Regions from separate parts of the Mycolicibacterium confluentis genome, predicted to be linked through region 1. Evidence: predicted binding sites of a transcription regulator. Region 1 holds the regulator's gene; the other holds the start of a gene.
The links. The regulator LexA, encoded in region 1, represses DNA repair genes until DNA is damaged. The targets are predictions, from matches to a motif close to CGAACANNTGTTCG.
Positions count from the first base shown of each region.

Region 1 (15,475 bases):
TTGCCGGCGCCGCCGTCAACGACGGCATTCGGCGCGTCGACTGAAACTGCCCCAGGACAGCAGGAACGCCAGGGTCAACCCGCGGAGACCCCGCGGTGCTGACGCAGGGCCTCGATTTCGCGTTCGAAGTCGTCGGCCGAGGTGAAAGACCGGTACACCGAGGCGAACCTGAGGTAGGCGACCTCGTCGAGTTCCCGCAGCGGCCCCAGAATCGCGAGACCAACCTCGTTGCTCGGAACTTCAGGACCTGCGGCCCGGACCGCGTCCTCGACCTGCTGGGCGAGCAGGTTGAGCGCGTCATCGTCCACCTGGCGCCCCTGACAGGCCCGGCGCACGCCGCTGATCACCTTCTCCCGACTGAACGGTTCAGTGACCCCGCTGCGTTTCACGACGGCGAGCACGGCCGTCTCGACAGTGGTGAATCTGCGCCCACACTCCGGACAGGAACGGCGCCGACGGATGGCCTGGCCTTCGTCCGTCTCCCGGGAGTCCACGACACGCGAGTCAGGATTCCGGCAGAAAGGACAGTGCATGCCCGCTCCTTCGTCGTGCCGCCTGTGGGATGACCCCAACGACTCAGAGACTACCTGGGTGCGCCGCTCAGCGGCCAGGGCACCGAAGTCCACGACGATCATGACTGTCCGCCACCTGAATTCGAACGTACGGCTGTCAGGCGACCGGCGCGATCAGCGTCTGGCCGGCGTCCAGCGCCCCGGACTCGAGCTCGTTGAGTTCACGGATGCGGTCCACCACGCTGTTCACCGGGGCATCCGGCGCCACCCGGGCGGCCACGTGGGCCAGCGTCTCCCCCGACCGGACCTGCACCACTGCCAGTCGATCCGGAACCGGGGCCGAGGCGTGCGCGGCCTCACCGAACTGCGCGACCACGCCGAGCCACATCGTGATCAGCGCGGCCGTGAAGGCCAGGCCCACCAGGGTCAACGGCGTGATCCGGCGCCCGGGCGTGCGGGCATGGGGAGCGCGCGACACCCGCACTCCGGTACCGCGGTAGCGCGGCGCGATGGCCGCCGGTCGCGCCGGTGCGGGCCGTCCCGCGACGCCGCTGCCGCTCCGAGGGCGCCGCGGTGCGTCGACGCCCGGGGACGTCCGGGGGGCGGGCCACCTGTCTTCACAGAAGGCCGATGCGGTCCTCGGGTACACGCTGGTGTGGGTCATGTCCGGTCCTTTCGGTCGCTGCGGGCGGTCCATGCGTTCGCTCCTGTGTTCGAATATAATCGATCATGTGTTCGACTAGAAGTCTGAAACCGAACATGTGATCGAACCGTAGCCGAACGATAGAACGGGCCTCCGACAAAAAATCGCTCCAGGCCGCCGCGACGAGTCCTCGCCACACCAACATCACCGGCCACAGGGGCACCAGCAGGACAGATGGCGACACGCCTCGAACACATGTTTGATTCTTGCCCCCTGCGGGACTACATTCGAACGCATGGCTGACACCGAGAACGGCAGCAGTTCACCCGCGACCAGTCGCGAAGGCGCGCTCGACCCTGCTCTCACCGAGCGGCAGCGGACCATCCTCGAGGTCATCCGGGCCTCGGTGACCACACGGGGCTATCCCCCGAGCATCCGCGAGATCGGCGACGCGGTGGGCCTGACGTCGACCTCGTCGGTGGCCCACCAACTGCGCACCCTTGAGCGCAAGGGCTATCTGCGCCGTGACCCGAACCGCCCCCGCGCGGTGGACGTCCGTGGCGCTGATGATGTTGCGCACGCCGTGGCGACCGACGTGGCCGGATCCGACGCCCTGCCGGAACCCACGTTCGTGCCCGTGCTGGGACGGATCGCGGCTGGCGGCCCCATCCTCGCCGAGGAGGCTGTCGAGGATGTCTTCCCGCTGCCGCGTGAACTCGTCGGCGAGGGTTCGCTGTTCCTGCTGAAGGTGGTCGGCGAGTCCATGATCGACGCCGCGATCTGCGACGGCGACTGGGTCGTCATACGCCAGCAGAATGTCGCCGACAACGGTGACATCGTGGCCGCGATGATCGACGGCGAAGCCACGGTCAAGACCTTCAAGCGCACCGCGGGTCAGGTGTGGTTGATGCCCCACAACCCGGCGTTCGACCCGATCCCGGGCAACGACGCGGCCATTCTCGGCAAGGTCGTGACCGTCATCCGCAAGATCTGAGCCGCGGTCTGAACGCGGTCAGTCGGCGCGGCTGAACCCGTTCGCCTCAGCCAATTCCGGGCTGGCGAACCAGATCTCGGCGACCGTCTCGTCGTAGCCGGGTGATCCCGGTACGTGGTAGCGCCCCGTTCGCATGCTGCCCTTCACGGGATAGCCCTCTGGCGCCGTATGCGGGTCGTCGAGCGGCAGATGGATGGCCGGCGGTGCGGCCACCTCCGCATGTTCGTCCTCGGCCTCGCCCGACACGACCACGGCGTCCTCGTCGCGCTGGCCCTGGTCGCCGTAGTCCGGCTCCTCGTAGTCCGATTCCCGGTAGCCGCGTTCCGGTTCCTGGTAGCCGCGTTCCGGTTCCTGGTAGCCGGCGTTGACGTCCTGCTGATAGTCCTGCTCGTATTGCGACACGTACCGGCTGGGCGGCGCCTCGAAGCTGCGCGCGGGCGGCGGCGCCGCGCCGTAGACGGGCGCGAACAGCGAGCCCGGACCCGGCAGGTAGTCGTCGTCGTCGTCCGGCTGCGAGGACCAGGACTGGTCGCCCACATCGTGTGCGGCGTGGCGTCCGGCCTGATCGTCACCAACATTGATGACCCGGGTCGGAGCGGTGTCGGCGTCGAGATCGTCCTCGTCGTCCTCGACCGCGTCGGCCGACTCGTGGGCGCCGCGATGAGTGAACAGACCGTCGTCGTCGTCGGCCTGTGGTGCAAGGCGGGGCAGCGACGTGGTCTCTTCGCCCCACGCAGGCCGCGACACCGGCGGCAGGTAGGCGTCGTCGTCGTGCTCGCCGAAGTCCGTGCGGCGCGACCAACCGTTCTCGTCGTCGCGGGCCTCGCCGAACCTCTTCTCGTACGTGGGCTCGTACCCCGAGTCGTAGCCGGGCTCGTACCCGGCGTCGGGGCCCTCGTCCTCGTCGTCGTCCTCGTCGTCGTAGTCGGCGTGCTGCGCGGACCGGCGCCTGCGCATCGCGACCAAGGCGTACACCGAACCCAGCAGCAGCAGGGCGACCGGGATGATCCACCACAGCCACCAGCTCTGCCAGGTGATTCCGCTGTCCGTCTCACCTTCGGGGGCCGCGGGCGGGGCGCTCGGCACGGGTGCGTCCGGTATCTCGAGCCCGCCCAGCGACTGCGCCAGGTTCGCGGGATCGGAGGTGAAGGTGTTGTCCTGACTGTTCCACGAGAGCTCGCCACCGCTGAACTTCTGCGTGACAATCCCGCCCTCGGTGTTCTGATCCCCAGTGGGGACGCCGAGCGCACCCGTGGCGCCGCCCAGCTTGTCCCACGCGGCCTTCATGGCGCCGCGCACGATGACAGCACCGTGTTCCCGCGTCCAGAAGATCGTCGGATTGTCCGGCGCGGAGAAGACCTGGATCCGGCTGTCCGGCACCCCGCCGTCGGCCTCACCGCCGGCCGGAAGACCGAAGTCTCCGGTGGGACCACCGGCCGACTCGTACTTGGCCAGGATGTCCCCCGAAACGGCATGGGCGCCCGTCTCCGGGCTGTAGAACACCTTGCCGCCGGAGAAGTTCTGTCCGGCCCCAGCGTCTCCGATGGCGTACTGCTCCCCGGCCTTGACCCCGAGCGGTCCTGAGGACCCGCCGGCGGCACGCCAGGCGGTCGCGATCGCCGACGCCGCGTCGGACGGGATCTCAAGGCCGACAAGCTGTCCGGCAAGGTCGGCCGGTTCGGTCGTGAAGACCTTGGTGCCGGTGTCGAACGACAGTTGACCACCGGTGAACCGCTGCGAGATGACGTCGCCGGTGTACGTCTCGTCGGCGATGGGGACACCGAGGACGCCAGCCGAGCCACCGAGCTTGTCCCACGCGGCATTGATCGCACCGCGCACCACCCAGGCGCCGGTCTCCGGCGTCCAGAAGATCACGGGGTTGTCAGCGGCGCTGAACGTGCTGTTACGGCTCTCCGGGCTGATCCGGCCCGGACCCTCATCGATGTTCGGGAAGCCCAGATCACTGTCCGCGGGTCCGCCGAGGTCGCGGTACTTCTCCAGGATGGCGCCGTGCATGATTCGCGCACCGGTTGCTGGCGAGAAGAAGATCGCCCCACCGGCAAAGTTCTGCCCGAAACCCGGGCCCACGGCATAGACACCGCCATCCCGCGGGCCCAGGGTCGACGCGTCTCCACCGGCGGCGTCGAACGCCGCATTGATCGCGTCCGTGGCGTCACTTTCCGGTGACGCATGCGCAGTCGGCGCAAAAAGCGCGACCGCGGCGGCAGCGAGAACAATTCCCAACGCCGTTCGACCGATTCCCCCGAATCGTTTCCACTGCCGTGTCATCGACTCACCCCGCGCTTTCCGACCCTGCCATCTGCATCGTCAGCCTGCGAGGACCAGCCCGAATTCAGGGCACAGTCGAAGACGGGCCAACCTCATCCGGCACAGAATACCCATACGTAACGTAAATAACATGCATCCGGGACCCGAAAGCACGGTTTCGATACGGGACGGTTATTCTCTTCGCTCTTGAAAGAGCGCCGGATCAGACGCCCAGGCTGCGCCCGATGATCTCTTTCATGATCTCGGTGGTGCCGCCGAAGATGGTCTGCACACGGGCGTCCAACCAGGCGCGGGCAACGTTGTACTCGCGCATGTAGCCGTAGCCACCGTGCAACTGCAGGCAGCGGTCGATGAGCTTGACCTGCGCCTCGGTGGCGTACCACTTGGCCATCGCGGCCTGCTCGGCCGACAGGTGCGCCTTGGTGTGCATCTTGAGGAACTCGTCGATCATGATGCGCACCGCGGTGGTCTCGGTGGCCAGCTCGGCCAGCACGAACCGGCTGTTCTGGAAGCTGCCGATCGGCTTGCCGAACGCCTTGCGCTCCTTGCAGTACTGGATGGTCTCCTCGAGAACCGCCTCCATGGCTGCGGCGGCCGAGATCGCGATCGTCATGCGCTCCTGGGGCAGGTTCTGCATCAGGTAGACGAAGCCCTGTCCCTCCTCGCCGAGGAGATTCTCGACGGGCACCTTGACGTCGGTGAAGGACAGCTCGGCGGTGTCCTGGGCCTCCAGGCCGACCTTGTCGAGGTGGCGACCGCGCTCGAAGCCCTCCATGCCGCGCTCCACCATCAGCAGCGAGAAGCCCAGCGCGCCCTTCTCGGGGTCAGTCTGAGCGACGACGATCACCAGGTCGGACAGGATGCCGTTGGTGATGAAGGTCTTCGAGCCGTTGAGGATGTAGTGATCGCCCTGCTTGACGGCGCGGGTCTTGATGCCCTGCAGGTCGCTTCCGGTGCCCGGTTCGGTCATGGCGATCGCGGTGATCAGTTCGCCGGAGCAGAACCCGGGCAGCCAACGCTGCTTCTGCTCCTCGGTGCACAGGCGCAGCAGGTACGGCGCCACGACGTCGTTGTGCAGCGCGAAGCCCAGTCCGCTGAAGCGGCCGCGCGTGTTCTCCTCGGCGATCACCGCGTTGTAGCGGAAGTCATCGTTGCCGCCGCCGCCGTACTCCTCCGGCACCGCCATGCCGAGGAAGCCCTGCTTGCCGGCCTCGAGCCACGCACCTCGGTCGACGATCTTGTCCTTCTCCCACTGCTCGTGGTACGGCGCGACATGCTTGTCCAGGAAGGCGCGGTACGACTCGCGGAAGAGATCGTGCTCGGGCTCGAACAGGGTGCGCTGGAACTTCACGGCGTTGCTCACGGGGACCTCCGGGGCGGGTTTGATCAAACTGCGAATCTTGCGCACGACGATATACCAACCGGGTGGTTGGTCGGGAATCGGGCTGCCGACCTGCGCACCTAGACTCGGGAGTCATGAGTGCGCGCGGCAACACCGCACCGATGAGCCTCACCCACTGGGGTGCGTTCCATGCCGACGTCGCCGACGGCGACATCACCGCCGTCACCGCCCCGGCCTACGACACTGACCCGTCGCCGCTGCTCGACAACCTGGTCGGGTCGATCCGGCACCGCTCCCGCGTCGCGGCCCCCGCGGTGCGGCGCGGTTGGCTCGAACACGGCCCCGGCCCCACCGGGGCACGCGGCTCCGACGAGTTCGTCGAACTGTCGTGGCCCGAGCTGACCGAGGTGCTCGCGACCGAACTGCGTCGGGTGGTCGACCGGTACGGCAACGAGGCCATCTACGGCGGCTCCTACGGCTGGTCCAGCGCCGGGCGCTTCCACCACGCACAGAGCCAGGTGCACCGGTTCCTGAAACTGCTCGGCGGATACACCTTCTCGCGACACTCCTACAGCCTCGGCGCCACCGGCGTGATCATGCCGCGCGTGGTGGGCACGCACGACAACCTGTTCAAACGCTCCACGAGCTGGGACGTGATCGCCGAGCACACCGATCTGCTGGTCTGCTTCGGCGGTGTCGGCCTCAAGAACACCGCGATCAACGATGGTGGCACCACGGCACATCCGGCCCGCGAGGCGCTGGCGCGGTTCCGCGCCCGCGGCGGGCACATCGTGTCGGTCTCCCCCCTGCGCGACGACGTCGTCGGGCCCTGCGACTGGCTGGCCGCCGTACCGGGCACCGATGTGGCCATCATGCTCGGCCTGGCGCACACCCTGGTCTCTGAGGGGCTGCACGACAAGGAGTTCCTGCGCGAATTCTGCACGGGCTACGACGTGTTCGAGGGGCACCTGCTCGGCCACGACGACGGCGTGCCCAAGTCGGCGGAGTGGGCCGCACAGATCAGCGGGGTGCCCGCCGACACGCTGCGCGCCCTGGCCCGGCGGATGGCGGCGGGGCGCACGATCCTCACTGTCAGCTGGTCGCTGCAGCGCACCCGCTACGGCGAGCAGGCCCCCTGGATGGGCCTGACACTGGCCGCGATGCTCGGCCAGATCGGTCTTCCCGGAGGCGGTTTCGGCCACGGCTACGGGTCCATGAACGAGCCCGGCCTGCCGCCGGTGCGGTGCCGCCTGCCCCGCCTGCCGCAGGGCCCCAACCCCGTGCAGACGTTCATTCCGGTGGCCGCGGTCAGCGATATGCTGCTGCACCCCGGCGAGATGTTCGAGTACAACGGCCAGCGCCTGCGTTACCCCGACATCCGATGCGTGTACTGGGCCGGCGGCAACCCGTTTCACCACCACCAGAACATTCCCCGCCTGCGGCGCGCACTGAGCCGAGTGGACACCGTTGTCGTGCACGACCCGTACTGGACCGCGATGGCCAAGCACGCCGACATCGTCGTCCCCTCCACGACACCGTATGAGCGCGACGACTTCTCGGGTTCCCGCAACGATCCCCGACTGGTCGCGATGCCCGCCCTGGCACCGCCGTACGCCCAGGCTCGCAACGACCACCGGACCTTCGCCGCCCTCGCGCACCACCTGGGATTCGGCGAGGCGTTCACCGACGGCCGCACCGAACGGGAATGGCTCGAGCACATGTACACCACGTGGGCCGCCGAACTCGACTTTTCAGTCCCCACCTTCGACGAGTTCTGGGCCCGTGGCCACCTGGACCTGCCCGTCGAGGAGGGGCTGACACTGCTGTCGGAGTTCCGTGCCGACCCGGCCGCGCATCGACTGGCCACGCCCAGCGGACGCATCGAGATCCACTCGGACACCATCGCCGGGTTCGGTTACGCCGACTGTGCGGGCCACCCACGCTGGTATGAGCCCGCCGAATGGCTCGGCGGGCCGCGGGCCGCCGAGTTCCCCCTGCACCTGCTGGCCAACCAGCCGGCCTCCCGACTGCACAGCCAACTCGACGCCGGGCGCACCAGCCAGGCGTCGAAAGTCGCTGGCCGCGAACCGATCCGGATGCATCCCGAGGACGCGACGGAACGTGGGCTGGAGCCCGGGGACGTGGTGCGGGTGTTCAACGATCGCGGCGCGTGCCTGGCCGGGGTGGTGCTCGACGAAGGTGTGCGCCCGCGTGTGGTTCAGTTGGCCACCGGCGCGTGGTATGACCCCGTCGATCCGGCCGACCCGGATTCGCTGTGCGCGCACGGCAATCCAAACGTCCTCACCGACGACGTCGGAACCTCTGCGCTGGCGCACGGGTGCACCGGTGCGCACGTGCTGGTGCAGGTGGAGAAGTACACGGGCACTCTTCCCCCGGTGCGGGCCCACGAACCCCCGCGGATCACCGCCCGCGCTGATCGTCGGGAAACCGCGGCGCCACCAGATCCACGAACGCCTCGCTGATCCGATAGGCGTGCGCCATCGGATGGCCGCGCAGAATCGCCGCCGACAGCACGGTGTTGATGATGCCCCACAACATCACCGCGGCGTCGTGGGCCTCCTGCTCGCCGAGAGCCGAGAAGTCGTGCGCAAGGGTGCGGGTCGCGACCTCGGCGAACTCGTCCATCATCTGCGCGGCGGCCGGGTCGGTGGAGTTCTGCAGCAGGAGACAGACTTTGAAGAACCCCGGCCGTTTCTCGAAGCTCGTGACGATGGCTCGCACCTTGGCGCGCAGACGCTGCACCGCGGGCCGCGAGTCCGAGTCGTCGGCCACGAAGACCGGTTGCGCCCATTCCGCAAGCACCGCGGCGTAGACGTGTTCCTTGGAGCCGAAGTACCGGTACAGGGTGCCGAGTGCGACGTCGGCGCGTTCGGCGACGTCGCGCATCTGGATCTGCTCGTAGTCGTGCTCCTTGAGCGCGGCAAGGGCCGCGTTCACGATCTGGGTGCGGCGCGCACGCTTGTACTCGGGCAGTTCGTCCGACGCCCCCGCGAGACTGACCGGACCGCCCGTCATCGCCGCGGCAATCCCAGGATCATGGTGGCGATGATGTTGAGCTGGATCTCCCGGGTGCCGCCGCCGATGATCTCGGCGGGCAACTGCAGCGTGTGGGCCACCGCGGTGTCCCCGACCCCATGGGTCAGTGCCGCAGGACCCGCGAATTCCACAGCGGCGGTGCCGATCCGGCGCAGGACGGCGCCGGTGGCGACCTTGGCGATGCTGGTCGCGGGGCCCGGTGAGTGCCCTGCGAGCCGGGACAGCGTGTCCCGCAGGTTCAGTGCGGCGATGGCATTGGTGGCGGCGCGGACCTCACCGAGCGCGCGCACCAGGGCCTCGCGGTCGGCCCCGGGGCCGTCTGCGAGGTTCCGCAGCACCGACTCCCGGTCGTTGTTGATGTACCCGCTGATCGCGGCGCGTTCGTTGGCCATGGTGGCCAGGGCCAACGACCATCCGGCGTCGGGAGCCCCGACGAGCATGTCATCGGGGACGAACACGTCGTCGAAGAACACCTCGTTGAAATGCGCGTCGCCGGTGGCCGTACGCAGCGGACGCACCGTGATCCCGGGCGTCGTCATGTCGACCAGGAAATAGCCGATCCCCTTGTGCTTGCGGGCCTCTGGATCGGTGCGCGCCAGCAGTGCACCCCAGTCGGCGCAGTGCGCCGAGGACGTCCACACCTTCTGCCCGTCGATACGCCAGCCACCGTCGACCCGGGTGGCTCGCGTACTCAGCGCCGCCAGATCCGATCCCGCGCCGGGCTCACTGAACAGCTGGCACCAGGCGTGGGTGCCGCGCAGGATCGGTTCGGCGAACTGTGCGCGCTGCGCGTCGGACCCGAAGGCCAGGATCGTCGGCAGGATCCATTCGGCGATGCCCAGCGAGGAGCGGACGACCTCGGGTCGCCGGTCGAACTCCTCGGTGATGATCAACTGCTGAACGGGCGTGGCGTCCAGGCCCCAGGGTGCGGGTAGGTGCGGGGCCAACAGGCCCGCGGCCGCCAGGACATCGCGCTGCGCCCCGGTGTAGAGGTTGGCGTAGTCCGGGCTCTGCCGGCCGGGTTGGTCGTTGACCACGGTCGCGGCGTGGTCGAGGATCTCGACGACGCGCGCCCGGAACTCGGTCTCGACGTCGGGCAGTTCGATGGAGAAGTCGCGGGTGGGGGCCGCAGGCTCACCGAGTTGGCGCGCCCACCGGCCGACAGGTCCGCTGGCCGCGGACAGGCTGATCGCCCGCCGCCAGTACAGGTGCATATCGTGTTCCCACGTGTAGCCGATGGCCCCGAACATCGTCAGCGCGTCCAGCGCCAGGTCGGGCAGCTTGGCGTTGCCGACGATGGCCGCGCCGGCGGCGGCGATGAGCTGCTGGGCCGCTGGCTGATCGGCGGCACGGGCCGCATCCCAGGCCGATGCGGCGATGAGTTCACTGTCGATGTAGAGCGCGGCGGCCCTGTGCTGCAACGCCTGGAAGGCGCCGATCGGCTGGCCGAACTGCTCCCGGACCTTCAGGTGCGCGATGACGTTGTCCGTGCACCAGCGGGCGACACCCGCCGCCTCGGCCGCGGTCAGTGCCACCGCGGCGAACCGCGCGGCGTCGACGTCGAACCCGTCCGCGACGGCAGCGCTGCTGACCAGGTGGCCGTCGACCCTCAGGGTGGCGACGTCGCGGGTCAGGTCTGTGCCCGCCTCCGCGACGACGTCCAGGCCGTCCCCGCCGGTGTGCAGCACCGTCCACACGGTGTGGGTGTCGGTGCGCGCCGAGACGACGAACCGCTGCGCACCCGCGAGCCCGACCACCGGTCCGACCGCACCGGTCAATTCCCAACCGCCGTCGACGGGGGTGGCCGTCAGCTGGCCGGATTCCGGCAGCACCACGACGGCCCTGGTGCCCTCGGCGATCTCAGCGGCGAGCGTGCGCAGCACGGGCCCGGCGCCGGGCGCAGCCGCGACCGCGCCGGCGATCATGGTCGGCAGCAGCGGTCCGGGCAGCAGTGCGTAGCCGGCGGCATCGAGGACGCACGCGGCCTCAGTCAGGCCGCCGCCCTGGCCTCCCGCGGACTCCGGCAGATGGACGGCGTGGAAACCCTGGCCGGTGAAGGCCTTCCACCAGTACGGAACGTCTCCGGCGGCGAGTTCGTCGAACTGCGTCCTGGTCTGCGCCAGCGGCGCGTGGCGCGTCGCGAAACCCGCCACGGCAGCGGACAACTGCGCCTGTTCGTCGGTCAGTGCGAGGGCCACATCGTCTCCTTCACCGGCGCGGCGCGTACTTGAGCAGCGTCACGTCGTGGTCCAGAACGTCGACGAACACCGGCGTCACGGGCATGCCGACCTCGAGTTCCTCAGGTGCGACGTCGACGAGTTCGGTGGCGAAGCGCGGCCCCTCATGCCATTCCACGATGGCCAGCAGGTGTGGCACCGCGTCGGCGAACTGCGGCGCCACCGGGCGTTCCGCGACGGCGAAGCTGACCAGGGTGCCCGCGCCGGAGATCTGGCGCCATTCCAGGTCGTCGGCCAGTGTGCCCGGCGCCAGCACGCGCGGGTAGAACACGTACCGCCCCAACGACGGGGAGTACTGGATCCACACCTCGTGGCGACGCAGTCCATCCCAGTAGGGCTGCGAGACCGGGGTGGGCAACGGCATCGGACGTTCGAGTGCGGTCATGGCTAGTCCCCCACCAAGATCAGGGCTTCCTGCTCACTGAGCACGCCGCCGTTGCCGGAGACGAAAGCCCGGTTGCAGTCGTCAATCTGGGTGTCGGCGGCGCGGCCCATGAGTTGGCGAGTGGCGTCGCAGACGTGGTGCATTCCACCGGCATTGCCGGGTTGGCCGTAGCCGAGTTGGCCGCCGGCCGTGTTCATCGGGAAGTCACCGCGGAAGGTGAGGTCGTGGTCGGTCACGAACTGCATGCCCTTGCCCTTCTCGCAGAAGCCGGCGTCCTCCAGTGTCAGCAGCGCGGTGATGGTGTAGCAGTCGTAGATCGACACCATGTCCACGTCGGCCGGGGTGAGTCCGGCCATGCCGAAGGCTTTGGGGGCGATGTGCTGCATGGGTGTGTTGAGCGGGTCCTCGGCGTAGACCGGTGACTTGTAGGGCACGCGTTCGCCGAAGCCCTTGATCCAGACGGGCCGGTTGCGGCCCTTGCGGGCCAGGCGCTCACTGGTGACCAGGACCGCCGATCCGCCCATGCACGGCATCACGATTTCGAGCATGTGCAGTGGTGAGGCGATGATCGGGCTCGCGAGCACGTCGTCAACGGTGATCGGTTTGTCGCGGAACACCGCGCCCGGGGTGTGGTTGGCGTTGACCCGCTGGTCGACGACGATCTTGGCCATCGCGCGTTCGTCGTATCCGTATGTGGCGGCGTACATCTGGGCGACCTGCGCGTACGGCCCGTTCTGGCCGAGGTAGCCGTAGGGAATCTCGAACTCCGCCTGCGGCGACCCGTAGCGGAAGCTTGAGGCGCCGAAGTACACCGCGTCGCCCATGTTCAGTGGCCGCTGCTCGTGCATGGGCGTGAGGTAGATGGCCGGGATGGCGCACAGCACCGCTTCGCAGATGCCCAACTCGATGGCCGCGGCGGCGCGCCACACCATCGCGGCCGCGCTCGCGCCGCCGAGGTCGACGTACTCGGCGAAGTTGACCTTGATCCCGAGGTACTCCACGACCGTCGAGGGCACGAAGAGTTCGGATTCGAAGACTCCCGTGGTCACCAGTCCGTCGACGTCCTGCACGCTCAGTCCCGCGTCGGCCACGGCCGCCGCGGCCAGCCTGGCCCACTGCTCGATGGTGAACTCCGGTGTGCCAGAAGGCATGCGCTCGCACGGCAGTTCGTGGAAGCCGACGATCGCAGCCTCGCCTCTCAGACCCATGCCGCCAGCATAGAGGAATTGAAATCTCATTCCTGTTTTGGGGTGGCGACACACGGTTTGGCGAAATTGACAGTGATCTTCGTGCGCCGATGCAAGGATTCCCTGGCGTCGACGGAGCATCGGCTGGCAAGGACAGGAATATGCGGACACAGATACGTTCAACAGTCGGTTCGATCACGGTGGTGGTGATCGCGTTCGTCAGTGCGATGGTGCTTGCGCTGACCGGAACGATGCAGGCCGCGATCACCCTGGCGGCCAACACGGCCCTGATCGTCCCGGGTACGGGCACGTCGAATCCCGACGGCTCCACCAACTACCTCAAGAACGCCGTCAACCACTACGTGAACCCCTCCTGGAGCGCGATCAATCCCTGCACCTCCGATGTGGGCTGCGCCGAAGGTGTCCCCTACACCGCGCAGTTCTGGCCCTTCCCGTTCGCCGGGTGGGGTGGCCTGGAGGGCGCGAAGTGGAACGACTCGGTGCAGAACGGCGTGGTGTCGCTGTCGTCACGCTACGGCGAGGCGCAGGCCGCCGCCGGTCCCGGCGACGAGGTCGTCATCTTCGGCTACTCGCAGGGTGCGACGGTTGCCAGCATCGTCAAGCGGCAGTTGGCCAACCCGCCCGAAGGGCTGCCCGGCCTTCCTGACAATGTGCGGTTCGTCCTGATCGGCAACCCGAATCGGCCCAACGGCGGCCTGTTCGAACGCCTCGCGATGTTCGGCACCGTACCGATCCTGGACGCGACGTTCGGCCAACCGACCCCGACCAACACGTCGCCGACGGTGAACACCACCGACATCGCGTTCCAGTATGACGGCGTGGCGGACTTCCCGGCGGTGCCGTGGAATCTGCTGGCGGTTCTCAACGCCGCGCTCGGCTTCGAGTACGTGCACGGCACCTACCTGGACCCGCGCGGCCGACCCGGTCCCGAAGAGGGCGAACTCCCCTACGGCTATGACGCGGCCGACATCGAGGCGGCCATCACGGCCTGCAAGGCGGACCCCTCCGGTGCGAACTGCCAGCGGCACGGCGACACCGTCTACGTCACGCTGGCCGCGAACTCGCTGCCGCTGTTCCAGCCGTTCATCGACCTGGGTACCTCGACGGGCACCAGCTGGCTCATCAACCCTGTCGTCGCGCTGCTGCAGCCGTTGACCCAGACGCTGATCGAAACCGCCTACATCCGTGACGACTACGGCCGGCCCACACCGTTCACCCTGATCCCGCGGGTGAACCTGGTGAAGCTGATCGTCGACCTGATCAACGACATTCCGGAGGGCATCAACGCGGCGATCGCGACGATCAACGACCCGAACCACAAGATCCCGGACCTGCCGCGGATGTGGGGCGAGGAGAGCGACTCGGCGGACACGCTGACCGTCCTGGCCCGCACTCAGAACGGCGGCACGGGCACCACCGAGATCCCGGACCCGCAGACGACGGTGGTCGGAGATCCACAGGACGACACCACCACGGTGGCGAAGTCCAACGTGGAACTGCCGAAGCTGCCCGCCCTGAAGCTGCCGAAGCTGGTGTCGGTGAAGACGTCTGAGGACGACTCCGTGACACCCGCCGGCACGGACGCTGACGCTCTCGAGCCGAAGTCCGATGTCGAGCCCGTGCGCGATCTGGCCAAGGCGGCCCGCAAGGTGCTGGGCCCGCCGCCCAAGGCCGTCGAGAAGGCCATCAAGAAGGCCGCAGACCGGGCCGCTGCAAGGACGGAGCGGGTCCAGTCGCGGTTCAGCGGGAAGAAGGCTGCGGCCGCAGAGACGGCGGACAAGCCGGCAGCCGACAAGCCCGCAGCCTAGGAGCCTGATCACCGCCGAAAGTTGACTTGTTCACGGGTCTTCCCAGCCCAGGACGGCCCCTAAACAAGTCGACTTTGGGCGCAATCCGGCAGGCCCGCGGCCTCGCGGCCGTGGCTAAACGGTCGCGAACTCCCGCAGGCTGGCAGCCAGAGCGGCCGGCACCTGCGCCTTGATCCGGGTGCCGCCCTCGGTGTGCTCGGTGGCGTCGACCCGTCCGACTTCGTGCACGCGCGCCACGAGTTCGCCTCGGTCATACGGAATGGTCACATCCACCGAGATGTCGGTGGGCTCGACCATCTCGCCCATCCGCTGCCGAAGCCGCTCCAGGCCGTCACCGGTGTGCGCCGAGACGAACACGGCCCCGGGCAGCGCGCGGCGCAGCTTGGCCAGCGCGAGGTCACCGGCGGCGTCGATCTTGTTGACCACCAACAACTCTGGCGGCGGGGCGGCGTCATGCGAGGCGATCACCTCGTTGACCACCTCACGCACGGCCTTGATCTGCCCCAGCGGATCGACGTCGGACCCGTCGACCACGTGCACCAGCAGGTCGGCGTCGAGCACCTCCTCCAGCGTGGACTGGAAGGCCTCGACCAGCTGGGTCGGGAGATGCCGCACGAATCCCACGGTGTCGGTCAGCACGAACGGCCGGCCGTCGTCGAAAGTGCCGCGGCGCGTGGTGGGTTCGAGCGTCGCGAACAGCGCGTTCTCGACCAGCACACCGGCCCCGGTCAGGGCGTTGAGCAGGCTGGACTTGCCCGCGTTGGTGTAGCCGACGATGGCCACCGACGGCACATCGTTGCGCCGGCGGCTTCCGCGCTGGGTGTCGCGGATCTTCTTCATGTCCTTGATCTCGCGCCGCAGCTTCGACATCCGCTCGCGGATGCGGCGGCGGTCGGTCTCGATCTTGGTCTCACCGGGTCCGCGCGTACCGACGCCGCCGCCGGCACCACCGGCGCGGCCACCGGCCTGCCGGGACATCGACTCACCCCAACCGCGCAGT
Region 1 covers NZ_AP022612.1:2,981,302-2,996,776, forward strand. Annotated here, with positions in the region: gene G6N34_RS13840 (PhzF family protein) at 1-44, shown strand, start outside; gene nrdR (transcriptional regulator NrdR) at 75-533, opposite strand; gene G6N34_RS13850 (LysM peptidoglycan-binding domain-containing protein) at 670-1,176, opposite strand; gene lexA (transcriptional repressor LexA) at 1,451-2,149, shown strand; gene G6N34_RS13860 (sunset domain-containing protein) at 2,168-4,438, opposite strand; gene G6N34_RS13865 (acyl-CoA dehydrogenase family protein) at 4,641-5,801, opposite strand; gene G6N34_RS13870 (molybdopterin guanine dinucleotide-containing S/N-oxide reductase) at 5,915-8,263, shown strand; gene G6N34_RS13875 (TetR/AcrR family transcriptional regulator) at 8,202-8,816, opposite strand; gene G6N34_RS13880 (acyl-CoA dehydrogenase family protein) at 8,813-11,035, opposite strand; gene G6N34_RS13885 (Zn-ribbon domain-containing OB-fold protein) at 11,046-11,459, opposite strand; gene G6N34_RS13890 (thiolase family protein) at 11,462-12,667, opposite strand; gene G6N34_RS13895 (PE-PPE domain-containing protein) at 12,808-14,475, shown strand; gene hflX (GTPase HflX) at 14,590-15,475, opposite strand, start outside.

Region 2 (15,475 bases), 2.0 Mb from region 1:
CGTCGGAAGCCCCAAACCGCTACACGAGACCGACGACGAATCCCTCGATCACTTCCTGGGTCTCATGCTGCGGGCGCCATTCCGATTGGCGCGCGACGTCATTCCGCACATGCGGGAGGGGTCGGCGATCATCAACATCACCTCCACGTTCGCCGTCGTGGGTGGCCTGCGTGGAGGCGCCTATTCGGCGGCCAAGGGTGGGCTGACCGCGCTGACCACGCACATCGCGTGTCAGTATGGGCCGCAGGGAATCCGCTGCAACGCCGTCGCCCCCGGGGTCACCATCACTCCAATGGTCGAGCACCGCCTGGAGGACGAACGCTTCCGCAAGATCAACACCGAGATGACCCCGCACCAACGTCTCGGCCGGGTCGAGGACATCGCGTCCACGGTGGCCTTCCTGTGCTCGCCGGGTGGCTCATTCATCAACGGGCAGACCATCGTGGTCGACGGCGGGTGGAGTTCGACCAAGTACCTCTCGGACTTCGCACTCGATTCTCAGTGGGTGCCCCGGTGAACATCTTCGGCGTGCTGGACAACGCAGCCACGCGTTTTCCCGACCACGGCGCGGTGTACCTCGGCACCGAGCAGCAGTGCACATTTTCCGAACTTCGCGACCGCGCACTGCGATTGGCGTCCTCGCTGCGGCGGTCCGTCGCACCCGGCAGCCGGGTCGCGCTCGCCAGTGAGAACCGGCCCGAACTGCTCGAGGTGTTGTTCGGCATCTGGGCCGCCGACTGCGTCGTCGTGCCGATCAATTTCAAGCTGCACCCGCGGGAGATGGTCGACATCCTGGGGGACTCCGGTGCCGCCGCGGTGTTCGCCTCCCCCAAGATCGCCGAATCCCTGTCGCCGTTGGCCAACACCCCCATTGACGTTTTCGGCACCCCGGCCTATCTCGACCGCTTCGATGCCGAGCCTTCGTCCGGACCGTCGGCGGATCCGTCCGCGCTGGCATGGCTGTTCTACACCAGCGGCACCACCGGCAAGTCCAAGGGCGCGATGCTGTCCCACCGCAGCCTCACGGCGATGACGCTCGCGCACCTGGCCGACATCGACTCCCCCGACCACAACTCGAGCCTGATCCACGCCGCGCCGATGTCACACGGTTCCGGGCTGTACATCCCGGCCTACGTCTCACGCGGTGCGCGGCAGGTCATTCCGGCCTCCGGCATGTTCGACGCCGACGAGTTCCTCAACCTGTGCAGCGCGCATCCCCGCTGCGCCGCGTTCCTGGCTCCGACCATGGTGCAGCGGCTGGTGGACACCGGCCGGTCAGCGCCCGACAACCTGCGCACCGTCGTGTACGGCGGCGGACCGATGTACGTCGACAGCCTCAAGAAGGCCATGGCGGCATTCGGGCCGATCTTCGCCCAGATCTACGGACAGGGCGAGTCCCCCATGACGATCACCGGGTTGCCCCGAGCCGACCATGTGTCGGCCGACGACGCGGTCCTCGGCTCGGTCGGCTACACCCGTTCGGGCGTCGAGGTCGAGGTCGTGGGCCCGGACGGATCCCCGCTCGGGCCCGGCGAGATCGGCGAGATCGTGTGCCGCGGCGATGTCGTCATGTCGGGGTACTGGAACAACCCGACCGCAACCGCGGAGGCGCTGGCCGGGGGTTGGCTGCACACCGGGGATTTGGGCTCCTTCGACAACCGCGGACACCTGACCCTGCGAGACCGCTCCAAGGACGTGGTGATCAGCGGTGGAAGCAACATCTACCCACGCGAGGTCGAGGAGGTTCTGCTCGAACATCCCGACGTGCGCGAGGCCTGCGTCGTCGGAGCGCCCGATCCGGAGTGGGGCGAGATTGTGGTCGCGTTCGTGGTCGGGACGGCCGACAAAGGTGTGCTCGACGCCCACCTGCTGGAGCGGATCGCCCGCTTCAAACGTCCGAAGCGCTATCTGTTCGTCGATGACCTGCCGAAGAACAGCTACGGAAAGGTGCTCAAGCGCGAATTGCGTGCTCGTCTGGGCTGATTCACCACTCGCGGTGGGGCGTGCCGATCGCGAAGAACTTCTCGGTGCGCCCGACGGCACCTGACGCCGCCGAGGCGAGCGCCAGGGCGTGGCTCTTGAACGCGCGCGCCGCCGCGGTCAACGGATGCTCGACCGGTTCAACCTCGGTGCCCTCGCTGACGGACGCCGGCGTCATGTCGCCCCAGAAGGACACCTCGACGGATCGCCGACGCAGGGCCGCCGTGACCTCTCGGTTGACGCGCCGATCGCCGGTGAAGATGTCGGCGGCGACCGCGATCGCGTCAGGACGCAGACCGCACGCTGATTCCAGGGCCACGTCGAGGTTGTATGCCCGCGCACCCAGGATCTCCAGCGGACGCACGGTGGGACTCGCGTCGTCGAGGCCGGGGATCAACACGCTGACCTCCCACCCCGCCATCACGCGGTCGAACAGCCAGCCGCCCGAGTACGCGACCGCGTCGGCGACTGACGGCGCAAGCACGGCAAGCTGATACTTCAGCGAGTTGCCGTCGGCAGGGCCGGAGATGGGTTCGTCCTGCACGACTGGCACGGCTGTCATCGATCGAACCTCCCGTTTCGGGCGCGATGTTCCCGATAAGGAAGCGTGACATTCAGGCCTTGATATGTAAAGTCACGATTTGGCCGCGCGGAGTCGGCAGTGGGCAGGCTGGATCAGCCGGCGATCCGCTCCGGGGCCTCGTCGACGGTGGGCACCAACCCCTCGGGGTCGCACAGTGCCAGTACGCGCGACACCGCCGGGCCCGGCATCAGCGACCAGTCGACCGCGGTTCGCGCCAGGTCAGCCCTGATCGCGTACAGCGCGGTCATGCCATCAAGCGCCAGGAAGGTCACACCACTGAGGTCGAGCAGGACTGAGGAACAACCGTGCGCAAGCTCCATCACGTGGTCGGCGAACAACCGCGCATTGGCAGTGTCTATCTCGCCGGTGGCAGTGATCATCGAGAAGTCCGCCCTGCGCCTCCCGACGATCGATAGACGGCGGTGCGGAGTCGTTGCGGTGACGAGGCAGGCGGGAAGCTGCCCAAGACGAGCAACAGTCATATCCCACCTCCCAGGTGACGCCGATCGCAGTCCTGGCGCTTGTACCCCAAGCGGAGGTGGTCTAAACAAAAATCACTGAAGGACGGAGGACCGCTCCGTCATGTTGTCGCCGACCCGGTCGAAGCGCATCCGGACGGTCGTACCGTGCGGGGAACGCTCGATGTCGGCGTCGTCGGCCAGGGACCGCATCAGCGGAATCCCGCGCCCACGGAGCGCAGGGATGTCACTGCTGGTCGGCTCGCGCCAGTTCCCGTCGTCGGAGATCCTCACGGAGATCGACCGGGACGGCGCGTCAAATCTGGCCACGAGTCGGACCTCGCCGGGCGCCGAATGGCGCACGTAGGCGAACTCGGCCGCGTTGGCCAGCGCCTCGTTGACCGCAAGCACGAGGTCGTTGTGCCGGTCTGGACTGAGGTCGAACTGTCGGAGCCAGCGGCTGAACTCCTCACGCACCTGACCGACGCGCGCAGCGTCGGCAACAACACAGTGTTCGAGAGTCTCAGCGGCTGTCATAGCGGTGGTGGTCTACCCGATTTCCTCAGCCACTACGCGGCCAGCTTTGCCAGTGCCTCATCAAGATTCGGATACACGTCAACGATGTCTGCGATTCCCACGAGTTTCAGCGGGCGTCCCGTAACCGGGCCATCTGCGACGACCGCGAATCCGACACTTGGACTTGCCTTCTGGTGAGCGGCGATCAGAACACTCATCCCGGCCGAGGCCAGGAACTCGACATCTGTGAGATTGACCACCAACGCGGAGGGCTTCCGCTCGAGCACCGCAGAGATTCGCTCTTCAAGCTGTGGCGAAGTCAGCATGTCGACCGTGCCGGCAGCGGATACCACGACGACCTGGTCGATCCACTGTTCCTCGACGACACACGAGGGGTTGGCGATCAGTTCTTCGGCGATATCGGAATCTTCTGGCATCAAGCACCTCACTGTTTTCGCTTCCCGTGCTACTGCGTCTGACCTGCGAGGCTGCGTTTTGAACCCCGGTAGGCGTGGCGGCACGGCACCGCACTCGCGGTTGCGCGAGCGATGTGGCTGATTAGAAGGTTATCCCAGGCGGCGCCCATCGTCCCTGTCCGACCGTCAATTCACGTGGTTCGGCGTGGTCAAAGGCGCCGTTGAAGCCATCTGACGCCGGATTGCCTCTACGATCTGGTTCATTGTGCGAAACAACGAGCCATTGACCGCGGCCGTCGACCCCGCCGAGGACAACTCGACCCGGCGGCGAATCCTGGCGGCGACCGCCGAGGTCCTCAGCCGAAGCGGACAGTCCAAGCTGAGCCTGTCCGACGTGGCCCAACAGGCCGGGGTGTCCCGCCCGACGCTGTATCGCTGGTTCGCGTCCAAGGAGGACCTGCTCGACGCCTTCAGCATCTACGAGCGCGAGATGTTCGACACGGGCATCAGCCGGGCCACCGCCGGCCTGCGTGGCACCGACCGCCTGGACGCGGCGCTGCGGTTCATCGTCGACTACCAGCACTCCTACTCGGGAGTGCGCGCGATCGACATCGAACCCGAGGTGGTCATCGCCCGGTTGTCGCAGGTGCTGCCTGTCATGCGGGCCCAGCTGGAGAAACTGCTCAGCGGACCCAGCGCGCCGGTGAAGGCGGCCACAGCGATCAGGGTGGCCGTCTGCCATTACATCGTCCGAAGTGACGACGACGACGGCTTCCTCGACCAACTGCGTCACGCGGTCGGGATCAAGACCGCCAGTCGGTAGCGGTTCGGGGCGTTCAGCCCGTGGGGCTGCTCAGCCGACGACGATCCGGTACGGCTCGATCAACACTCCCGTACGCCACCACAGCAGGACGGCGAACACCACGAGCAGCGCCACCGTCACTCCCGCCCCGACCGCGGCACGCCGCTGGGCAGGCGCATACGCGAACGCCGCCCCCACGATGGATCCGGTGACCAACCCGCCCAGGTGGCCCTGCCAGCTGATCGGTCCGGCGCCCATGGCCGGCGCGACGACCGTGATGACGACGTTGATCAGGATCAGCGCCGCCACCCAGCGCACATCCAGGTTGAGGCGACGGCCGATGACGAAGGTCGCGCCGAACAGGCCGAAGACCGCACCCGAGGCGCCCAGCGTCAGGCTTGAGGGGTCCGAGAGCAGGTAGACCGCGACGGACCCGCCCAGCAGGCTAAGCACGTACAGCGCCACGTACCGCAGGCGGCCCAACCACATCTCCAACGCGGGGCCCACGATGTACAGCGCCCACATGTTGAACAGGATGTGCAGCGTCCCGTCGTGCAGGAACGCGGAGGTGATGAGTCGGTACCACTGATCGAAGTGCGCGACGCCGTTCGGCCACAGCGCGAAGTCCGGTTCGAGCTGACCGACCGCCATCTGCAGCACGAAGGCCAGAACGTTCAGGCCGATGAGAGTCCAGGTGACCACCGGCGTCGTCGCGGTGCGCAGCGTCCCGCCGAACTGAGTCTTGGGCTCGCGCACAGAGGCCGCGGCCTCTTGGACGCAGTCCACGCACTGGTGGCCGACCGCTGCCGACCGCATGCAGTCTCCGCAGATGGGCCGGTGGCAACGCGTGCACGTGACGTAGGTGACGCGATCGGGATGCCGGTAGCAGACGGGGGTCTGCGGCGCGGCGTGCGGCGGGCCCGGATAACTCATGCCCGTAAAAGTACTTGTGCCGCCTGATTGGATATCCGGCATGTCGATTTCCGATGATTCAGCGGCCCGGGTGGTCACAGCCAGTCGCGAGATCGCGGCGCCCGCGGCGACCGTTTTCGAACTCATCGCCGACGTCGCGCAGCAGCCGCGATGGGACGGCAACGACAACCTCGCCGAGGCCACGCCGACCCGCGTCCGCGCGGTGGGCGAGGTGTTCTCGATGACGCTCACGACCGGTCAGGTCCGGCAGAACCATGTCGTGGAGTTCGAGGAGGGCCGACGCATCGCCTGGCAACCCTCGGAGGTCGATCAGCCTCGGCCGGGGCATCTGTGGCGGTGGGAGATCGAACCGCTGGGTCCGTCACGGTGCCGGGTGACGCACACCTATGACTGGACTCAGTTGACGGACGAGGCCCGGATGGTGCGGGCTCGGACGACGACTTCGGATCGGCTTGCGGGGTCGATTTCGCGGTTGGCTGCGATCGCGGAGGAGTTGGGCTGAGGCTTGGTCTGAATTGGGTTGCAGTGCAACGGGTGCTGCTCGCTGGCTCTGCGCGGGCCCGCGAAGCCATGCGACCGGAGGCGCCCTAAGAACGCCCCAGAGACCTTGCGCTGACGCCGAGTTCGGCCGCCCTCGCCAGCGCATCGCTCGGCGAGTTTGCCTTCCCGGCTCAGAACCCCTCCTGTGATGACACTCGTCCTCCCCGAACTCCTCGGCGCTGTACTGGCTCCCGACGCGGATTCACTTGCCATCCGAAACAGCTCGATTCCCTGAATTTTCTTCTGCCCCTTGGGTTTCTCCAGTCACATCGCGACGTTTTCTGTCGGTGGCCCGAACTACTGTTCGAATATGACTTCAGTGGCCGCCCTGCTCTCTGAGCTTGAGGGCGTCCACGCTCGCCTCGCCGCCGCGTCCGTCGATGACCTCTCCGCACTGCAGGTGCTGACGGTGATGGAACGCCTACAGAAAGTCAGCTGGGCCCACGCCGCCGTCGACCACAAACTCGTTGCACGCCTGCAGGAGTGCGGACCCGAGGAACTCGGCGGCGACAAGGTCACCAAAGTCCTGACCCACCGGTTGCGAATCCCCGCCGAAGAAGCCCGCCAACGCGTCGCCGACGCCGAGGTGTTGGGTCCGCGGCGGGCGATGACCGGCGAGGCGCTGGAGCCGATCATGCCGAACGTCGCCGCACAGGTGGCCGAAGGCCGGGTGGGGCCCGCGCACGTGGAAAGGATCCGGAAGTTCTTCAAAGCACTGCCCGACCACGTCGACCTCAGCGCCCGAGTCGCGGCCGAGAAATTGGCCGCCGACCACGCCAGCGAGCTCGGGGTGCCCGACCTGCGGGCCGCGTTGGACCGGATGCTGTTGTGGTTGGATCCCGACGGGTCGTTCAACGATGCCGACATCCAACGCCGCCGCGGCCTCACCTTCGGCAAGCAGGGGCCTGACGGATTGACCGAAGTCCGGGGACACCTCACCCCCGAAGCCGCCGCGCTCCTCGAAGCCGGCTGCGCCAAACTGGGCGCCCCAGGAATGTGCAACCCCGACGACGAAACACCGTGCGTGTCGGGGCGGCCGTCGGAGGAACAGATCAAGGCCGACCACCGCACCAAAGCCCAACGCCAGCACGACGCCCTGGTCGCCGCCGGACGCATGCTCCTGGCCTCGAAGAAACTCGGGAAACTCAACGGCCTGCCCGTGACGGTGGTGGTGTCGACGACGCTCAAGGAACTCCAGTCCGGGGCCGGGTTCGGCATCACCGGCGGCGGCTCCCTGCTGCCCATGCGCGACCTGATCCGGATGGCCTCCCATGCCTTTCACTACCTGTCGGTGTTCGATGACGACGGGCAGGCGCTGTATCTCGGGCGGGCCAAGCGGATCGCCACCCCCGCGCAGCGCATCGTGCTTCATGCTCGCGACCGGGGTTGCACCGCCTCGGCCTACCAATCCCAAGTCCACCACGCCGTCCTCGACTGGGGCGACGGCGGAGAAACGAATATCAACGAGCTGGCTCTGGCCTGCGGGCCCGACAACCGCAAAGTCGGTCCCACCGGCTGGAAAACCCGCATGCGCAACGGGCGGTGTGAATGGATCCCACCGCCGCATCTCGACAACGGCGGACCACGGGTGAATGACTACCACCACCCGGAAAACCTCCTCGCACCACGCGACACGGAGGACAACCAAGGCGGCCCCGACCCACCCGACCCCGACCAGCAGAAGGACGACGGCTGAGCCGGGTCTGGCGGAATCGCACGTCAGACCCGGTGTTCAGCCGCGCGTTCGATCAGCTTGGCGATCACCTACGCGACTGGATCCCGCTCGCGACGCTCCGTCCCCACCCAATCGTCCAGCGGCATGGTCCCGATGGACTACGCGACGGTCGACATACTGGTGGCACACGACCGCTGCCGTGACAGCGCGCCTCGGCCAGAACCGCCTAGCCCCGCTCCCCCGACAACACCGCCACCACCTCGCGCAGCGGCTCGGGACTGACGGCGATACCCCCGAGGAACGGGTGGGAAAGCTGGAGCACCAGAAAGAGATTGGTGGCCACCAGCGTTCCCACGATCGCGACCATGGGGTAGTGCATCATGGGATGCTCGACGCCGTAGATGATGACGGTGCCCAGCACCATCGCGCTGGTCAGAAAGATCACCGCCCACAGCGGCCAGGGCGGACCAGTGTCGGTGCGGGCCTGCACAATCCGCTCCGTACGCGCCTGACTGATCTTGTCGAGGTTCACCACTGACGTCGTCAGGACAGACTTCTGCACGTCGTCGGCCGGGCGGATCTGGCGATATGTCGAATACAGATCGGCCAGGGCGGAATCAGCAGCCGCAGAACTCCCGTGGATGGCATTGGACCACTCGTCGATCGCCGCCTGCTCATAGGTCAACAGGCTCGCGCGGATGCGGTCCGCGTCCGCGGGAGCGAACACCGAAGCATCGCGCGCCATCTGGACCGCCGCTGAACCCTCGGCGCGGGCCTTGCCATCCGCGGCGCCGATCTGACTCCACATCGCCGACACCACGAAGCCGATGAAGAACGCGTAGACGAAACCGATGACACCGTAGGTGAACTTGGTGACATCGTTGTGGTCCTCGCGGCGCAACACCGGAAACCGCCGCCGGACAAGGACCTGCAGGGCCACCGCCCCACCGGCGATCACGACGATCAGCAGCACCAACAGCAGGCCCGCCGGGATATGGCTGACCAGCCACGCACTCACCATCGACGACCCTCTCAAGCACCGCCGGGCTGCAATGGCCCACCCGTTCGCGCCGCAAGATGCCGCCCATAGACGATCCCGAGGAAGGCCGCGACGTTCTGGGCCACCAGGTGCGCCCGCACCGAGGCCAGCGCGTCGAACATGTGATGGGCGTTGGGCAGTTCGGCGTACAACACCGTCGCCGCACCCGCGGACCGCAGGGCCGCCGAGAAGACCCGTGACTGACCGGGCGGTACGACGTTGTCCTTGGCGCCATGCAGCACGAAGAACGGTGGGGCATCGCTGCTGACATGGCACACGGGCGATGCCAACTCGTAAGTGTCGCGAGAGCCTGCCAAAGGCATCTTCAGCACCGAGCGTTCCAGGAACGGCATCATCTGCGGATGCATGATCCGCGAGTCGGTCAGGTCGAACACGCCGTACATCGGAACCGCGGCATGCACTGTGGTGTCGAGGGATTCGAACCCGGGTTGGAATCGAGGTTCGTTGGCTGTCAGCGCGGTCAACGCGCTCAGGTGCCCACCGGCGGACCCACCCGTCACCGCGATGAAACTGGGATCTCCGCCGAAGTCGGCGATGTTCTGCTTGACCCACGCCACCGCGCGCTTGACGTCGATCACGTGCGCGGGCCACGCGTGGTGCGGGCTCCGACGGTAGTTGATCGATACCCCGACCCAGCCGCGCTCAGCCATCGCGGCCAGCAGTGGATATCCCTGCCCGCGTTTGTCGTTCACCGACCAGGCACCACCCGGGATGTGCACCAGCACCGGGGCGTCACAACGGGTGTCCGGCCGTCGCCAGATGTCGAGGGTGTGTGCTCGCCCGCCATCCCCATACGAGATGTCCGCGGCACCGCCACAGTAGCGACGCCGGTGTCGAAGGACCGTGACCGGCCCGCGGGAACCCACCCGACGTGGCGGCGTTCTGGGATGTACCGCGTCGTCGGCGAAGCCGTCGCCGAACGCCTCCCGCAACGCTCGGTCCAAGACCGAGTCGGCGTGCTGGGCGGCAACCCCACGGGCGATGTCACCGACCGGACCAACGGGGACGGGCAACGAGGAGATGGCCTGAGCAGCCAGCACATGTGGCCGGCACTCAGCGGCCAACCAACCACCCGCCATCGCGGCCAACACACCGGAGTGCCGCACCGCACGGCTTCCCGTCCGATAGATGCCCGCAGGGTCCACCAGCACAGTCTGGCACCCACGCCGCCCGCGAAGGCGTCATCCAATCGAATCGGAAGCCGCGTCGTCAGGTTCGGGCGCCTCGACCAGGAGCGCAAGTCCGTGGTGCGGCGGCATGTCGACGGCGAAGCTGTGCAGATCGTCCACGGTGGCCAGCGATTTCCCGCTGAACATGTCCGACACGTGGCCTCCGGCGGGGAGCTTGTCCGAGCGCACCGTGCCGGCGATGTGCTCGTTGGCGAAGTTGAGCACCGTGAGCTGATAGACGCGATCGTCTTCGAGTCGGTGCACCATGACGAGCATGCCGCGGTGCGAGACGTCGGGGATGTCGATCTGACGACTGGTGGCGATGCCGTAGTGCGACCGCACGCGAAGGATCGCCTGCAGCTGACGCAGGAAGCTCGCCTCGTCGGCCAACTGCTCCGGGATCGATCCGTAAAGACTTCTCCCCCTTGGCATGCCGGCCAACGACCGCTCCGCGTCGGGGTTGACACCCATGAGGTCGTGTGCGGCGCGGTGGATCCATCGGGTGTCACCGCTGCGCAGCAGCGCCGAAACCTGCTCGGCGGGAAGGGGGAGCATCCCGCAGAGGTCCCAGCCGGACAGCGCGAAGACGCCGGGTTGTAGGGCGTTGAACATTGCCAGCAGCAGGTGGGCGCGCCGGACGTGGTCGATGTCGACCATCTCGTCCAGTTTCGCCAGGTCGGTGACCCCCAGCGTGGCGGTGATCAGAGACGCTGTGGTGCAGGCGATTCCATTGGTGGTGAACACCCGGTTGTACGGCGCGTTGGGGCCGGTCAGCTTCTCGCTGAGGTCACGACGGATGATGTCGCCCAACTGCTCACCGGTGACCTGCTCGTTCTTGTATTCGTAGATGTCGTCACGGTGGCCGGTGGACCAGTGCACGAGTTCATAGGTGAGTTCGTCGTGGTTCTGCAGGGCATGCACCAGCGACACGGGGTCCACGCCCAACTCGAGCGTGGTGCGCAGCGTCAGGCGCAGGAACTCGGTGTCGCCGGTGACGAAGGCGTGCTGATAGGCGGGTCGGCTGATGAAGTCGTAGGAGAGGTCGGCCCCCGCCTCACCGATCTGCCTGATGTCGTCGATGGTCAGGTTCAACTCCTGGAAGGTGAACCCGCCGACCTTGCGGACCATGCTGGCGATGAGGTGGTTGGCGGCCTCAGACAGCGGATGACCCTCCGACCATCCCGGGTTGTCCTCAGCCGCGGTCTTCTCCGCGCCCAGAAAACCGTTGGCGTCCAGCCTGAGTCCGCCGGTGCCAAGATCCGCCAGCGAGTGCAGCGCGTCCCCGATCACCAGGCGCATGCCGGCGAACGACGGGTCGAGCCAGTTGATGGAGGGCTGCCCGTCCTTGAAGTAGTGCAGGTACACCCATCGCCGGACGATCCCGTCGACGCCCAGAACGGGTCGGGTCACGCTCCAGTTGGTCTCCTTGACCCCTTCGGCGTAGAAGATCACCCGCTGCAGACGTCCGATGATGTACCCGGCCTTGTCCAACCAGTCCTCGGTGGCCGCGTCGATGTTGACCGAATCCGCTCCGGCCGGCACGTCGGGCAGGTTGTCCCAGTCCAGGGGGTCCACCTCGACCATGTGGTAGATGCCCGGGTAGTCCGCGTACTTCATCTCCGCGAGCCGGAAGTCCGCGCCCTTGCCCGTATGGCCGGGCACGATGTCGTCGATGATCGTGCCGCCGTACCAGTTGGCGGTCCCACACAGGTGGCGGAACTCCTCTTCGGTGCCGAAGGCCGGATCGATCTGGGTGCTGATGCGGTCGAAGTGGCCGTCGACGCTGGGGGTGTGCTGCCAGCCCGAGATGCCACCGGCACGCTTGACCGGACCGGTGTGCACGGCTTCGATGCCGATCTCGGCGAACGCCTTCCACAACTGCTCATCCGCGATGGCCTTGAGGAAGGACTCGTCGGGTCGGGTGATCAACGAGATCGGGTAGGCGGTGAACCAGACCGAGGCGGTGTCGACCGCGCCGCGCGGATTGGGGTTGGCGTAGGGGTTCTGCCACATCGACCCCTGCCCCGAGAACTGTTGGCTGATCTCGTTGGCATCGCTGAGCATCGACTGCGACAGCAGCCACGACACGTAGGCCGGGTTCTCGGCGGAGGCGGGGCCGTCCTGCGCGAGGGAGCGACGGGTGAAGGGGGATTTGACGCGCGGCCGGTACCGCAGAGTCCGAGGCCTGGCGGGGTGCAGATGTTCGTCGAAGGTGATCTCGGTCGGTTCGTTGGGCTGCTCAGACTGGTCACTGAGCGCAGATTCCACCGATTGCGACATGCAACTCCTCCCTGACTTCGTGCCCGCGACCCCGAATCCGCTGAGCACGCAATGCCGAGCCTACGGATGCCTGGCACGATGCGCTTTTCGGCGAACCTCGTAAGACGAACCTCGCGGGCAGTATTGCCGCGCGAGTGGTCCGCTGAAACGCACCTCCGAAACGCACCTCCGAAACGGACGCCCAGAACACGCGTCGAAACGCACAGCGAAAGCCCGCCTGAGACAGACGGGAGCACCCGCTAGGTCGACTCCCCCATCGACGAGGTGATCGCGGCCGACAGGAAGGCGACGGCCTGGTTCCGGCTGACCGACCCCATCAACTGGGCGGCCGCGCGCATGTCCTCGCCGACGAAGACCGTCGGCCCGTTGGTGAGGTTGTCGAAGGCCTCGGTCACGACGGTGGACACGTCGACGGCACCGTCCGGCACGTCCTCCTCGGATGCGATCTGGCCGCGCTCGTATTCGAGCCGGCGCAGTGCCGGGGTGTTCGTCTTGCCCAGGATCAGGCCGACGACGTCGACCCCGGCCGGGTTGAGTTCGGCCCACAGGGCTTCGGCGAACACCATGTCAAACGCCTTGCTGGCGGCATAGGCCACCATGTTCGGACCGCCGGCCAGACCCGCGCCCGACCCAAAGAGCACGATCCCGCCGCGTCCGCGCGCGACCATCCCGGGCGCGAAGTGGTGGCACAGTCGCACCGGGGTCAGGCAGTTGCGAGCAACCATCGATTCGGCCGCCGCGAGCGTGTTGTCGAGGAACGGTCGGAAGTCGGGATCGGCCCCTGCGCAGTACACCAGGAAACCGACTTCCAGGTCGGCGGTCGCCTCGGCGATGGCAGCGGCGGCGTCCTCGTGGGCCAGGTCGACGGCCAGGCTGCGCGTGGAGACCCCGGTCCGGCCTTCGATCCCGGCGGCGACCTCATCGAGCACCCCCTGTCTGCGGGCCACCAGCACGATGTTGAGTCCTCGCTCGGCCAGGCCCTCGGCCAACGCGGCGCCCACCCCGTCGGACGCCCCGGCGACGACGGCCCACGGCCCGTACTTCTGCGCGAACGTCACGGTGCCCCCACGGTCGTCACGCGCGCCGCGGTGAACCGGCGCCGCGCGATGCGCCACCCGTCGCCGGTGCGCACCAGGTCGTCGTCGTAGACGCCGACGGCGTTCACACCGGACTGTCCGTCGGGCGCGAGGATCAGGCCGTCGATGTACGTCCGGGCCTCGGCCGTGTCCCCCGCGACCGTGATGGCCATGTTGCTGAGGCGGTGCAGGGTCTGCCCGGCCATCGCGTGCGCCTGCTCCATGAATTCGGTGACGGCGTCCACGCCATGGAAGGTGCCGATCTCGCCGTAGTCGAGTTCGCAGTCGGTGGTGAAGACCGTCCGGAACAACGGCCAGTCGCGCCGATCGATCCCGGTGGCGTACCTGATCAGAACATCGGAGATGTCCTGACGATCGTCGGTCATACTCGCTCTTTCGTTCGGATGCGGGACACAGCGCGCTCTCGTGTGCCGATCAGCGATTCGGACTTTACAGCTCGGACCGCGAACGTCACGCTGAGTTGATGAGCGGCCCATCCGAGGACCGAGTGTTCACCTTCTGCCGGTACTGCCTGGCCTCGTGCGGTGTCGAGGTCACGGTCGCCGACAACCGCGTCGTCAAGATCTCCGCCGACAAGGACAACCCGCACAGTTGGCGGGACTTCTGCGCCAAGGGCCGCAACGCGCATCAGCTTGTGTCGCACCCGCGCCGGATCGTCGCCCCGATGAAGCGGGTGGGCGACCGCTACATCGAGGCCACCTGGGACGAGGCCATCGCCGACATCGCGGCCCGGATGATGGCGCTCATCGACGCCGACGGACCCGACACCATCGGCGCCTACTACGGAAACCCGGCCGGATTCTCGTCGTCCAACCTGATCTTCATGAACGCCTGGCTCGACGGGATCGGCACCGCCAACCGCTATGCGGTGGGTTCGGTCGACCAGAACGCGCTGCACGTCGTCGCCGAGGCCATGTACGGCTCGCCGATCATGGTGCCGGTGTCCGACATCGACAACTGCGACTACTTCCTCCTGGTCGGCACAAATCCTGCTGTCAGCGCGTGGAATTGGGTCGAGACCGCACCCGGCGGCTGGCAGCGCGCACTGCAGCGGCAACGCGAGGGCGCGACGATCGTCGTCGTCGATCCCCTCCGCACCGAGTCGGCGGATCGGGCTGACACTCACCTCGCGGTCCGCCCCGGCCAGGATTGGGCGCTGCTGTTGGCGATGGTCAAGGTGATCCTGGACGACGGCCTCGAACACACCGCGGACTGCGTGGACCGGGCCACCGGGTGCGAGGAGCTTCGACGCCTGACCGACACGGCCGACCTCGACGATCTCGCGACGCGCTGCGACATCCCGCGCGCCGAGATCGAACGGATCGCGCGTGAATTCGCCACCGCGCGGTCGGCGATGGCGATCACCCGCACCGGGGTGTCGCTGCACATCACGGGCACGGTCGGCGAATGGTTGGGGCACGTCCTCAACGTCATCACCGGACGGATGGATCGGCCGGGCGGACGCCGATTCGAACCGGGGTACCTGGACGCGCTGCGACTGGCCGGCCTGGCCAAAACCCCCGACCATCTCAGCCGGGTCGCGGGTCGGCCGATGGTCGCGGGGGCGCATGCACTCAGCGAACTGCCCGCCGAGATCACCACGCCGGGACCCGGTCGGATTCGAGCCATGGTCATCAACGCCGGCAACCCGGTGGTGTCCGGACCGGACGGCGCGGCGTTGGACGAGGCACTGGCTCAACTCGACCTGCTGGTCGCCATCGACTTCGTGCAACGCGAAAGCCACCGACATGCGCACTGGCTGCTGCCCGCGGTGCACTGGCTCGAACGCGACGACCTGCTGGCGCTCACCAGCAATATGCACGACGAACCGTATGTGCAGTTCGGCGCGAGGGCCGTGGCCCCACCGCCGGAAGCTCACGAGGAGTGGCGGATCTTCGTCGACCTCGCGCTGGCCATGCGCACTCCGCTGTTCGGGTCCGCGATGGTGACGCGGTTCATCGCCGCC
Region 2 covers NZ_AP022612.1:4,984,873-5,000,347, forward strand. Annotated here, with positions in the region: gene G6N34_RS23510 (SDR family NAD(P)-dependent oxidoreductase) at 1-517, shown strand, start outside; gene G6N34_RS23515 (AMP-binding protein) at 514-1,983, shown strand; gene G6N34_RS23520 (hypothetical protein) at 1,985-2,542, opposite strand; gene G6N34_RS23525 (STAS domain-containing protein) at 2,656-3,045, opposite strand; gene G6N34_RS23530 (ATP-binding protein) at 3,118-3,558, opposite strand; gene G6N34_RS23535 (STAS domain-containing protein) at 3,591-3,974, opposite strand; gene G6N34_RS23540 (TetR/AcrR family transcriptional regulator) at 4,219-4,776, shown strand; gene G6N34_RS23545 (rhomboid family intramembrane serine protease) at 4,807-5,688, opposite strand; gene G6N34_RS23550 (SRPBCC family protein) at 5,735-6,190, shown strand; gene G6N34_RS23555 (HNH endonuclease signature motif containing protein) at 6,539-7,924, shown strand; gene G6N34_RS23560 (bestrophin-like domain) at 8,130-8,924, opposite strand; gene G6N34_RS23565 (alpha/beta hydrolase) at 8,936-10,108, opposite strand; gene treS (maltose alpha-D-glucosyltransferase) at 10,145-12,412, opposite strand; gene G6N34_RS23575 (SDR family NAD(P)-dependent oxidoreductase) at 12,652-13,470, opposite strand; gene G6N34_RS23580 (nuclear transport factor 2 family protein) at 13,467-13,874, opposite strand; gene G6N34_RS23585 (molybdopterin-containing oxidoreductase family protein) at 13,973-15,475, shown strand, end outside.
Region 2: a site for LexA is predicted at 6,522-6,535, ahead of G6N34_RS23555 (HNH endonuclease signature motif containing protein). Genes of this name have one in related genera too.